4 regions of the Cytobacillus sp. FSL M8-0252 genome follow, and region 4 is predicted to be linked to each of the others. Evidence: riboswitches for the same ligand, from Rfam matches in the RefSeq annotation. Region 4 holds a riboswitch; each other region holds the start of a gene.
What was found. Region 4 has a riboswitch for S-adenosylmethionine ahead of MKX83_RS19960 (methionine ABC transporter ATP-binding protein). Riboswitches for the same ligand answer to the same signal wherever they lie in the genome.
Positions count from the first base shown of each region.

Region 1: linked by a shared signal. The riboswitch ahead of MKX83_RS00700 (bifunctional homocysteine S-methyltransferase/methylenetetrahydrofolate reductase) and the one ahead of MKX83_RS19960 (methionine ABC transporter ATP-binding protein) in region 4 are both predicted to bind S-adenosylmethionine.
Region 2: linked by a shared signal. The riboswitch ahead of MKX83_RS08110 (PLP-dependent aspartate aminotransferase family protein) and the one ahead of MKX83_RS19960 (methionine ABC transporter ATP-binding protein) in region 4 are both predicted to bind S-adenosylmethionine.
Region 3: linked by a shared signal. The riboswitch ahead of mtnK (S-methyl-5-thioribose kinase) and the one ahead of MKX83_RS19960 (methionine ABC transporter ATP-binding protein) in region 4 are both predicted to bind S-adenosylmethionine.

Region 1 covers NZ_JBBOWZ010000001.1:141,807-144,951, forward strand. The annotation lists gene MKX83_RS00700 (bifunctional homocysteine S-methyltransferase/methylenetetrahydrofolate reductase) at 1-1,304, opposite strand, end outside; SAM riboswitch class I at 1,411-1,523, opposite strand; gene rpsJ (30S ribosomal protein S10) at 1,882-2,190, shown strand; gene rplC (50S ribosomal protein L3) at 2,227-2,856, shown strand; gene rplD (50S ribosomal protein L4) at 2,881-3,145, shown strand, end outside.
Region 2 covers NZ_JBBOWZ010000001.1:1,560,743-1,563,887, forward strand. The annotation lists gene MKX83_RS08100 (MBL fold metallo-hydrolase) at 1-328, shown strand, start outside; gene MKX83_RS08105 (NUDIX hydrolase) at 362-988, shown strand; SAM riboswitch class I at 1,054-1,154, shown strand; SAM riboswitch class I at 1,335-1,445, shown strand; gene MKX83_RS08110 (PLP-dependent aspartate aminotransferase family protein) at 1,522-3,145, shown strand, end outside.
Region 3 covers NZ_JBBOWZ010000001.1:1,216,647-1,219,791, forward strand. The annotation lists gene MKX83_RS06385 (2,3-diketo-5-methylthiopentyl-1-phosphate enolase) at 1-641, opposite strand, end outside; SAM riboswitch class I at 740-843, opposite strand; SAM riboswitch class I at 1,045-1,198, shown strand; gene mtnK (S-methyl-5-thioribose kinase) at 1,345-2,529, shown strand; gene mtnA (S-methyl-5-thioribose-1-phosphate isomerase) at 2,526-3,145, shown strand, end outside.
Region 4 covers NZ_JBBOWZ010000001.1:3,950,661-3,953,805, reverse strand. The annotation lists gene MKX83_RS19965 (O-acetylhomoserine aminocarboxypropyltransferase/cysteine synthase family protein) at 22-1,338, shown strand; SAM riboswitch class I at 1,426-1,530, shown strand; gene MKX83_RS19960 (methionine ABC transporter ATP-binding protein) at 1,644-2,669, shown strand; gene MKX83_RS19955 (methionine ABC transporter permease) at 2,662-3,145, shown strand, end outside.

The DNA.
Region 1 (3,145 bases), 3.8 Mb from region 4:
GAAGATAAATCAAATACAGATGAAGCGCCTGGGAAATTACCAACTCTTGCCGGATCCCCTGTAATGGCTAAAATATCATGCAACCCCAATGTATGAAGACCCATGAGATGTGATTGTAAGCCGATTAAGTTTCGATCTCTACAGGAGAGATGGACAAGTGGTCGAACGTTTGTATCCCTTTGGATGATATGTGCTAGGGCTTCATTTGCGATTCGTGGTGTCGCAAGAGAGTTATCTGCGAGTGTGATTGCATCAACCCCAGCATCTTTTAAGGCTCTGGCGCCTTCAAAAAATTTAGCAGTTGATAGCTTCTTAGGTGGGTCTAGTTCGACGATGATGGTGCGTTTTTCTTGTACAAGTGTCTCTAACGGGGTATTGGTGCGTTCGATTATAATTCTCTCTATTTTAGGTTTCCTTTTATTTGTTACTTGTTTTTCAATAATCGGTACAGCATGCCTAACTTCGTCTGCAAATGCTTTAATATGGCCAGGTGTCGTTCCGCAGCAACCACCAAGCAGTCGAACACCTTGCTTAAGGAAGGACTTCGCTGATTTTCTAAAATAGTCTTCACCCTCCTTATATTGAATCGTACCATCGATATAGGCCGGTAGACTCGCGTTAGGATATGCAGATAGAAACGCGTGCTGAGGTAATTCAACGGAGGAGAGTGTCTCTAACATATGATGTGGACCTAAACGGCAGTTTACCCCGACAACATCTGCCCTTTTAGCTTCTAACCTTTTTAAGGCGTCATTAATTAACGTCCCATTTTGTAATATAGCGATTTCTTGTAAAGACACTTGGGCAATTATAGGTATATCCGTTTCTTTCCGGGCAATAGAGAGAACCGTTTCTAATTCTTCTAAATCATAATACGTTTCAAGAAGGAGCCCATCTACGCCTTCTATCAATAAGCAGTATAGCTGTTCACGAAAGTTACGTTTAATTTCATCTAGAGGAATAGAGAGGGGGTTTAATCCTCGTACACCTCCAATTGTGCCAAGCACATATGCCTGGTGCTGTTGAATACTAGATCGTGCCAGTTTTACAGCCGCACTATTAATCTCTTTGACTGAATCCTCTAGGCCATACCGTTTCAATTTTAAATCATTCGCAGCATAGGAATTTGTTTGAATTAAATCAGCACCTGCATGGAGATAGGCTTGATGAATGTGCTGAATTTGTTCCGGTGCTGAGAGGTTCAACTCTTCAAAACATGTATCCGTACCATAAGAATAAAGAAGTGTTCCTATCGCACCGTCAGCAATTAATACTTGGTTCTTCATTTTTTCAAGGAAGTTCAAAGGTCTCACTCCTTCAATTCATATTTTGTTGAATTCAATGGATGAGAAGCCAAAGAGAAAATAAAAAAGGCCCTCAAGAAGAAGGCCTATTATTATCATAGTCATCTTCTCATCTTTCAAGCGTATAGCTTGTAGGAATTAGCACCTTTTCAATAGTGTTCACTATTGATGGTTGCTGAGGTGTCATCGGGCCTATCCCTCAACCTCTCATGATAAGAAATAAAAAATATTTTATTGACTAAAATTTACATGAATGAGTCTATGTTTGTCAAATAAAAATTTAGAAAATTTAAAAATAAGTAATTAAATAAGCGTTTTTTTAGAAAATGATGTAAAGAGGAGGATATACTTGAAAACACTATTAACAGCAGTTATAATGTTAAAAGTGTGCAGAACAGAGAGAAACGCAATCAATAGTTGCATTTGTTATGTCTTTTCTGTATAATAGACAATGTTGGTCTTTGACTGCGATGAAGTGAAAGGTTGCTGACACACCCGGCCGCTTTGCCATGGCGAGTGTGTGGGAAATTTTCACGGAGAATGTCTATATGAAAATAGGCGAAAAGGAGGGAAAATAATGGCAAAACAAAAAATTCGTATTCGTTTAAAAGCTTATGATCACAGAATTCTTGATCAATCTGCTGAAAAAATCGTTGAAACTGCAAAACGCTCTGGTGCGGCTGTATCTGGTCCAATCCCATTGCCAACTGAAAAGTCAGTTTACACAATTCTTCGTGCGGTGCATAAATATAAAGATTCTCGTGAGCAATTCGAAATGCGTACACACAAACGTTTAATCGACATCATTAATCCAACACCACAAACAGTCGATTCATTAATGCGTTTAGACTTACCATCTGGTGTTGATATCGAAATTAAACTTTAATTAATACATTAAAACAATCTAGGAGGTGTGACTGAAATGACCAAAGGAATCTTAGGAAGAAAGATTGGTATGACTCAAGTATTTGCTGAAAACGGTGATCTTATCCCGGTAACAGTGGTTGAAGCTACTCCAAACGTTGTTCTTCAAAAGAAATCAGTTGATACTGATGGATACGAAGCAATCCAAATCGGTTTTGAAGATAAACGCGAAAAGCTTTCAAACAAACCGGAAAAAGGACACGCTGCTAAAGCTGATACTACTCCTAAGCGCTTCGTTCGCGAATTACGCGGAGCTGACTTAGCTGAGTATGAAGTTGGTCAGGAAGTCAAAGTTGATATTTTCGCTGAAGGTGAAAAAATTGATGTAACAGGAATTTCAAAAGGTAAAGGTTTCCAAGGTGCAATTAAACGCCACGGACAATCTCGCGGACCAATGGCACACGGTTCACGTTACCACCGTCGCCCAGGTTCAATGGGTCCTGTTGCTCCAAACCGCGTATTCAAAGGTAAATTATTACCTGGTCGCATGGGCGGAGAACAAATCACAGTACAAAACCTTGAAATCGTAAAAGTAGATGCAGAACGCAATCTTCTATTAGTAAAAGGTAATGTACCTGGCTCTAAAAAAGCGCTTCTAAAACTAGTAAGTGCGGTTAAAGCAAAGTAATAACCCGGAAAGGAGGAAGTAAGAATGCCTAAAGTTGCATTATTAAACCAAAGTGGTTCACAAGTTGGCGATATTGAGCTGAACGACTCAATCTTTGGTATCGAGCCAAACAACCACGTGATGTTTGAAGCTGTTATTATGCAAAGAGCTTCTCTACGTCAAGGAACTCATAAAACTAAAATTCGTTCTGAAGTAGCTGGCGGAGGACGTAAACCATGGCGTCAAAAAGGCACAGGTCGTGCTCGTCAAGGTTCAATCCGTTCACCACAATGGCGCGGAGGCGGTACTG
Region 2 (3,145 bases), 2.4 Mb from region 4:
GTTATCTTCTGTTGAAAAAATCGAATCACTTCAACCACAACATATCTTTTTTGGGCATTATGGTGAGGGCCCTGAACCAAAGGATGTTTTTACACAAATTCGTTATTGGTTACCTATATTTACTTCAGTTGCAGATGACGTTTTTCTCCAAGGAAATGACATAATAAAAATGCAGGAAGCCATACAATCGGAATTGTTGGAACAAGTAAAACATTATTTATTAACAGCGCACGATGTTGAACTTAGTGCAGAGGATAAGAAGCTAATAGGCTTAGATTTAAATGTCTGCACAATGGGGATGATTGATAGATTGCAGAAAGAGAAATAAAGATTTAAGTCGTGTGGTTTGGAGGTAATTAACATGGATTTGGAAGAAATAAGATCAGAGATACAGCATCGTCAATCAGATATATTGGGTAGCTCTAGATTGGATAAATTCGCTGTTCTTCTTCCCCTAATAGAAAAAGATGGAGAAATACATATTTTGTTTGAAGTACGGTCTTTATCTATGAGAAGACAGCCAGGGGAAATTTGCTTTCCTGGGGGGAAAATGGATCAAGACGATGTGGATTTGATTGAGACGGCAAAAAGGGAGACCAGTGAAGAGTTAGGTATCCCAATTGGAGAAGTCTCTGTTTTTTCAGAACTTGATTATGTAGTGACACCTTATGATACAGTGATTTATCCGTTTGTAGGCACAATAGAGAGCATCAGTGATCTTAAGCTAAATCCAGAGGAAGTGGATCAAATTTTCACAGTACCACTTACTTATTTTTTGAAAGAGGGACCATCAATTCATTATATTGAGATGAAGCCAGAGCCTAATAGTAGCTTCCCTTATCATCTCATTCCTAATGGGGAAAAATATAAATGGCAAACGCGAAGGATGCAAGAAATTTTTTATACTTATAAAGGTCATGTGATATGGGGGTTAACAGCTAAGATACTGTATCATTTTTTGACACTTATCCAGGATGAAAATAAATAAATTTTCAAAATGTTATTGACGATTCCCTATAAAAGGGTATATGATGTTAAACAAATAAATAGAACTTCTTATCCAGAGAGGCGGAGGGACTGACCCAGTGAAGCCTCGGCAACCAGCAATCTTTTGTATGGTGCCAATTTCAGAGGATATTATCCAAAGATAAGGAGAAGGTGAGCGTGTGAATTCAAAGCCCTTCTGCCCTTCTTGGTGGAAGGGTTTTTTATGTGATAGAGCCAATATTTTATTGGAATATAAAATATATTCAGATTTTATATTGACGACAATTTGTTTTTTGGATATAATTCTATTTGTAATTAAAGTATTAACGCTTTAAAAAATAAAATATTTCTTATCGAGAGTGACGGAGGGATCAGGCCCTATGAAGTCCGGCAACCTTCAAGCAAATGCTTGAAAAGGTGCTAAATCCTGCAGGCAGTGAATGTCTGGAAGATAAGATGAGGCAACCCCCTCTTCTTATGAAGAGGGGGTTATTTATTTTAATTATCCGACTAAAAAGTAGAGGAGAGTATATAATGACGAATCAATTTAACACTTATGATGATGAGACGATTTTATTACATGGAGGTCAATCACCAGACCCGACAACGGGATCTCGTGCAGTTCCTATTTATCAAACGAGTTCATATGTTTTTCATAATACAGATCATGCGCAAAGCCTATTTTCATTGGATGAGACGGGAAATATCTATTCACGAATCGGTAATCCAACGGTAGATGTATTAGAAAAACGTATTGCTTTATTAGAAGATGGGGTAGCGGCAGTAGCGACTTCATCTGGAATGGCAGCTATAGCTCTTTCGATTATGAATATTGCCCAAGCGGGTGATGAGATTGTTGCAGCTTCGAACCTTTATGGTGGAACATATAATCTTTTTGCTATAACACTTCCGAAATATGGGATTAAAGTTCATTTTGTTGATGGTTCTGACCCTGAGAATTACCGTAAAGCGATTACGCCAAAAACTAAGGCTTTATATGGAGAGATTATTGGGAACCCAAGTCTTCATGTCCTAGATGTAGAGGCAGTTGCAAATATTGCTCATGAAAATGATATTCCTCTTATTATTGATAATACTTTCGCTTCACCTTATCTTTGCAAACCAATCCAATGGGGTGCAGATATTGTCATTCACTCGGCAACAAAATGGATTGGAGGTCATGGAACAACAATTGGTGGACTTGTAGTTGATGGCGGACGATTTAATTGGAATCATGATAAGTTTCCTGGTTTTACTCAGCCAGACCCAAGTTATAACGGTATTGTTTATGCGAATGAGTTTGGTACTCTCGCTTTCAGTACAAAGCTTCGTGTTCAGTTGCTGCGCGATTTTGGGTCATCATTAAGCCCACATAGTGCATTTCTTTTACTCCAAGGATTGGAAACACTCCATTTACGTATAGAGAAACATACGGAAAATGCAGCGAAGATAGCCCATTTCTTAAACGCTCATCCAGCTGTCGATTGGGTCGCATATCCAGGTTTAGCAGAGCATCCAGGGCATGAACTCGCGAAGAAATATTTAAACACTGGCTTCGGTTCCATTGTGAACTTCGGTATTAAAGGTGGCCGAGATGCGGGTAAAAAAGTGATAGATACCATTGCATTGTGGTCTCATGTAGCCAATGTAGGTGATGCGAAGTCACTCATTATTCATCCGGCTTCAACCACACATCAACAGTTAAGTGCAGAAGATTTAATTAAAAGCGGTGTAAGTGAGGAACTCATACGTTTATCAGTTGGGATTGAATCGGTTAGAGATTTAACCAATGACTTAGATCAAGCCTTCTATGAAGCGACTGGTATTTCTTCGAAGGGAGAACAAAAAGGAGAAACAGCAGTAAATGATGAAGGTGTTATTCGATGGGCATTACAATCATCCTCATTAAAAGAAGATGTGGATGGCAAAGAACTGCAAAGAGCAAAAAGGATAGCTGTTGTTGGATTAAGTGGAAATCCTGCTAGACCAAGTTACCGTTTAGCAAGAAAAATGCAAAGATTAGGTTATCAAATCGTGCCAGTTAATCCAAGAGAAACAGAAGTATTAGGTGAACAGGCATATCCAAATTTAAAATCCATTCCTTTTACCATTGATATTGTGCAAGTATTTAGAAGCCCTGAAGCTGCGATAGAAGTGG
Region 3 (3,145 bases), 2.7 Mb from region 4:
CTCCCAGATAAATTGACTGCATAAAGTGTCCTTTTTCCAGTCTTTTCATAGACTTCATCTAGTATTTCTTTACCTGCGATAATTCGGTCTTCAAAAGAGATGTTGACATCAAAAAGAATTTCATCATCTTTTACAATATCAACGCCTCCCATAGCCTGGTCTCTTAACTGTTCTCTTAAAAAGTGAATATCCCTGCCGATAATGCCTTTAAATATACTCATAAGTAATGGGCGGTCTTGAATATTTAGTTTCGATCTTATATTTTTTATACCGAATTTTGGTCCAGGAAAACGGGAAAGATCCTCATTATCAAATTCCAGATTTAATAATTTTACTTCACCATCTAGAGATAACTTTCCAAATACAGTTGTTAAGATTGCTGGAATATCAAATGTGAAATTATATGTAGGGTAGGCGATACTAATTTCGCACCTTACTTCACCGAACCGATTGGGATGTTCATCATCATAAAATTCTTGTAGTGCAGTGACTCTGCCTTTATGTTTTAGTAATTGTTTTTGCTCAAGTAATGGTAACGCTGTCCACGAGCCTATCGTTAATCCTAAAGCGATATCCTCTGCTTTTTTCTCTAATGAACCGGGTCTTGCGTATACTTGATAAGTTGCAATTACATCTCCCATATGAGAACCCTCCCTGATGATTTCGAATTAACATTGACAATAAAAAACCCTCTTCTTAATCAATAAGAAGAGGGTTAGTTCGCAGTGATAGAACCTTCTCCTTATCTGTCAGCATGATTGCTGCAAGAATTAGCACCGTGTTCATTTAGAATCGGTTGCCGGGCTTCATCGGGCTCGTCCCTCCGCCTGCTCTTGATAAGAAAATTTATAATTATCGTTTTAAATTTTTGCACAATTGTATTATGTCACCAGGTGTTTTATCTGTCAACAGAGAATTTTTTACGTTATATGACAAAATTCTTTTAACCTTAAAAAGATGAAAAGTTTTAAAAAAAAGATTGACACTTTTTTATAAACGGTGCTAGTATTTGCTCAAGATATTTCAAAAAATGAATCTTTTATACTCTTATCAAGAGCAGGTGGAGGGAAATATGGCCCGATGAAACCCAGCAACCGACCGTAATATCGTTGTGAAACGAGGCGCAGCTAGAGAATTTCTGCGCCTAATGTAAGGCACGGTGCTAATTCCATTCAGAAGTTATTCTGAAAGATGAGAGGCAAAATCGTAATGACGAATGCCTCTTTCTGTAAAGGAAAGGGGCATTTTTGTTTCTGTAATGACAAAGCAGGTCCGACTACATCTCTTCATGTAGTCACCCCTGTTTTGTGCCACAGATAAATAAAGAAATAAGGGGGAAGAGATATGGCTGTTTTAGATAATATAGGTTATCGCGCTTTGACAGAGGAATCAGCGTGTGAATACGTGAAGAGTTTAAAACTGTTTTTACCGGATGAAAAAATGACGGTGGAAGAGATTGGTGATGGTAATTTGAATTATGTTTACCGTATTACTTCTAATCATAAAAGTGTAATTATTAAGCAAGCACTCCCTTATGCAAAAGTAGTCGGAGAAAGCTGGCCTCTAACACTTAAACGTGCAAAACTGGAGGCAGAAGTGCTTAAGAAGCATGGTGAATTCGTTCCTCACCTCCTCCCAGCAGTACTAGCATCAGATGAAGAGCTAGCATTAACTGTGATGGAGGATCTTTCCCATTTGACAATTGTAAGAGACGGATTGATTCAAGGGGATCATTATCCGAATTTATCAGCTCATATTGGTGAGTACTTAGCAAAGACATTGTTTTCAACTTCAGATTTTGCTCTTCATCCGTTTGAGAAAAAGAAATTGGTCGCTAAATTTTCAAATCCTGAACTATGTAAAATCACTGAGGATTTAGTATTCACCGATCCATTTTTTGATGTGGAAACGAATGATTTTGAAGCTGAGTTGGCTGAAGTGGTTCAGCAACTATGGGCTAATGACAAGTTGAAACTTGAAGTAGCCAAAATAAAATATGCTTTTCTCACAGAAGCAGAGAGCTTACTACATGGTGACCTACATACAGGGAGTATATTTGCGAGTAAGAGTGAGACGAAGGTGATCGATCCTGAGTTCGGCTTTTATGGTCCGATTGGATTTGATGTCGGTCAATATATTGCCCATCTCATTTTCCAAGTACTTGTACGAAACGAAAACGATAGAATCGTTATTCTTCAACAGATAGAAGAAGTATGGGATGTGTTTTCTCAATATTTTTCAGAAGCTTGGCAAAATTCTGTTGTTAATCCTTTTACGAAAGTACCAGGCGCTCTAGAGTCTTTTCTAGCTAAAGTATTTAAAGATGCTATCGGAGTAGTAGGGTGTGAATTAATTCGGAGAACAATCGGATTGTCGCATGTGAAGGATCTTGATGGAATAGAAGATAGTTCAATTAGATTATATGTGAAGAAGGCAACGATTCAATTAGGTTCATCCTTGATTATTAATCGCAAAAACATAGTAACAATCTCGCAACTTCTTAAGGAACTGGAGGCGTATACATCATGAGTATACCAACACCAATTGAATGGCAAGAAGGTAGATTGAAAATTCTTGATCAAACCTTATTACCCCATCAAACAAGATGGATAGAACTCGAAACCATTGAAGATGTCTTTGAGGCAATTATTCAGTTGAAAGTAAGAGGGGCGCCAGCTATTGGAATTACTGCTGCTTATGGTTTAGCGATTGCTGCAAAAAAATACGAAGGGGTCGACATTGAAACTTTCCATCTTAGAATTCATGAAGATTATCTTTATCTAGCGGGCTCTAGACCGACAGCTGTTAATTTGTTCTGGGCTTTGGATCGAATGATGAAAGTAATAGAAACGCTGTATTCAACAGAGGAGACAATTATCAGTTTGGAGCAAGAAGCAAAGAAAATACATCAAGAAGACGAGGAGATTTGTCGCCAAATTGGTGAAAATGCACTAAGTCTATTGAATGGAAGGAAAAAGGTATTAACGATTTGCAATGCGGGGACGATTGCTACGGGAAAATATGGTACAGCGCTAGCGCCGTTTCATTTAGGCAAGGAGAAGGGTGTTGACTTTCAAGTATATGCTTGTGAAACGAGACCGGTTCTCCAGGGAGCGCGCCTAACTGCTTGGGAGCTTCAACAGTC
Region 4 (3,145 bases):
AAAAAAGAGGAGAGATGTAAAATGGCAGAAAAAGAAAAGCAACTTCGATTTGAAACAATTGGTGTTCATGGTGGGCTAAAACCTGATCCAGTAACAGGGGCAAGAGCGGTCCCAATCTATCAAAATAATGCTTATCAATTCCAGAATACAGAGCATGCGCAAGACTTATTTGGCTTAAAAGAAACAGGATATATTTATTCTCGTATTCATAATCCAACGGTTACTGTGTTTGAGGAAAGAGTTGCATTGTTAGAAGGGGGAACAGGCGCATTAGCATTAGCAAGCGGGCAAGCAGCCATTTACTTAGCTCTTCTTAATATTGTTCAAGCGGGTGATGAAATTGTAGCTGCCTCTAATTTATATGGAGGTACATATAATTTATTTACAGTCACTTTACCAAAGTACGGCATCAACGTTAGGCTTATCGATATTAATAATGAAGAGGAACTACGAGCAGCAATCAATGAGAAGACACGAGCTGTATTTGCCGAAACCATTGGTAACCCGAGTTTACAAGTACTAGATATTGAAACAGTTTCAAATATCGCCCATGAACATGGTGTGCCGTTAGTGGTTGATAACACATTTGCAACTCCTTATCTATGTCGGCCAATTGAGCATGGCGCAGACATTGTTGTTCACTCTGCAACGAAATGGTTACTTGGGAATGGGACGACAATGGGGGGGATCATTGTTGACGGTGGTAAATTTGATTGGAACTCAGAGAAGTATCCAGGATTAAGTCAGCCGGATACAAGCTATAACGATATAGTATATAGTGAGGCACTGGGCCCTGTAGCATATATTACTAAAGCGAGAGTGCAGCTTCTAAGAGATTTAGGTCCAGCACTAAGTGCACAAAGCGCCTTCCAATTTACGTTAGGTTTAGAAACGTTAACGGTTCGAATGAAAGAACATATTGCTAATACGAAAAAAATTGTGCAATATTTAAATAATCATCCTGCTGTTAATTGGGTACTTTATCCGGGCGATGACAACCATCCTAATAAAGAATTAGCAGACAAATATTTATCTAAAGGTGCAGGGGCAGTTGTCGTTTTTGGCATATCTGGTGGGCGTGAAGCAGGTGCGAAGGTTATTAATTCGGTTGAGCTGTTCGCACATGTAGCGAATGTAGGTGATGCAAAAAGTCTTATTATACATCCAGCAAGCACAACGCATCAACAACTTAATCAGGATGGGTTAAAACAAGCAGGTGTACCTGAAGACTTAATCCGATTATCAATTGGAATTGAAAATGTAGAAGATTTGATCGATGATCTTGAATCTGCTATTGAAGCGGCAACCGGTATTGCTTCATTAAATATAAGGGTCTAACAACTATTATTTCAGATTTGACACCTACTTCAATGACATGATACTATTACACAGGTACACAAAAAAATTCAATATATTCATAGTTTGCTCTTATTTAGAGAGGTGGAGGGAAGTGCCCTTTGAAGCCCGGCAACCGTCATTTAATTGAAATGGTGCCAATTCACTCAAAGCATTAGCTTTGAAAGATGAGAGAAAGGAATTTTCATAACAAGCCTTTCTGCTCATAAGCAGGAAGGCTTTTTTTATAAACAATGGATATGCTATAAATGTGTTGGTTTTTCTGGATTGAAGAGGTGAAGTATAAAATGATTTCAATAAAAGATGTAAAAAAGATTTTCTCAACGAAAAACGGGAAAGTAAATGCAGTAGACAATGTTAACCTCGAAATTAACGAGGGTGAAATATTCGGTGTAATCGGATACAGTGGTGCGGGTAAAAGTACATTGATTCGTATGTTAAATGGACTTGAAATCCCGACTGAAGGCGTTGTATCTGTAGCTGGGAATGAAGTTTCTCGCATAAAAGGTGCTAGCTTAAGAAAGGCTAGACAAGAAATAAGCATGATTTTCCAACATTTTAATTTATTGTGGTCTCGAACAGTACGAGAAAACATTGCGTTTCCATTAGAAATTGCTGGTGTACCTAAGAAAGCGCGACTAGAGAGAGTTAATGAATTAATTAAATTGGTTGGACTAGATGGTCGAGAGGATGCCTATCCCTCGCAATTAAGCGGTGGACAAAAACAGCGAGTAGGTATTGCTAGAGCACTTGCCAATAATCCTAAAGTACTGTTATGTGATGAGGCGACAAGTGCTCTAGATCCGCAAACAACTGATAGTATTCTCGACTTACTTGTTGATATTAATGAACGTTTAGGGTTAACTATTGTGTTAATTACGCATGAAATGCATGTCATTCGCAAGATTTGCCACCGTGTGGCTGTCATGGAAGGTGGAAGAATTGTTGAAATTGGCGAAGTGCTAGATGTGTTCCAAAAGCCAAAAGAACCTATTACGAAGCGATTTGTTCAACAAGTGACCGAACCGGAAGAAACGAAGGAAACGATTACACATTTACTGAGTGCTTATCCAAATGGCCAAATTGTTCAACTTGGATTTGTAGGTGGTTCAGCGGAACAACCATTAATCACAAACTTAATTCGCCACTACAATGTAACAGTGAATGTATTACAAGGAAAGATATCCCAAACACAAAGTGGCTCTTACGGTACCTTATTTATTCATATAGATGGAGAGTCGGATGAGGTTACCCGCGCGATTGAATATATTCATTCGCAGAAGGTTGGCGTGGAGGTGATTTCCCATGCTTAATGAATGGCTACCAAATGTGGATTGGGAAAGAATGTGGGAAGCAACAAAAGAAACTTTATATATGACAAGTATTTCTGTTATAGCCACGTTTATTTTAGGAATTATTCTTGGATTACTTTTGTTCTTAACCTCTAAAGGTAATATATGGCAAAATCAGCTAGTTAATAAGATTATTGCGGCATTCGTCAATGTCTTTCGATCCATTCCGTTTTTAATCTTGATTGTGTTATTAATCCCTTTCACAAAAATGATTTTAGGGACAATGATTGGTGAAAATGCAGCATTACCAGCACTCATTATTGGTGCAGCACCTTTCTATGCAAGAATGGTGGAAATTGGCTTACGTGAAATTGATAAAGGTGTCATTGAAGCCTCTAAATCGATGGGTGCAAAAACAAGTACAATCATATGGAAAGTACTCATCCCTGAATCTATGCCAGCGCTTGTTTCGGGTATTACCGTTACAGCGATTGCGC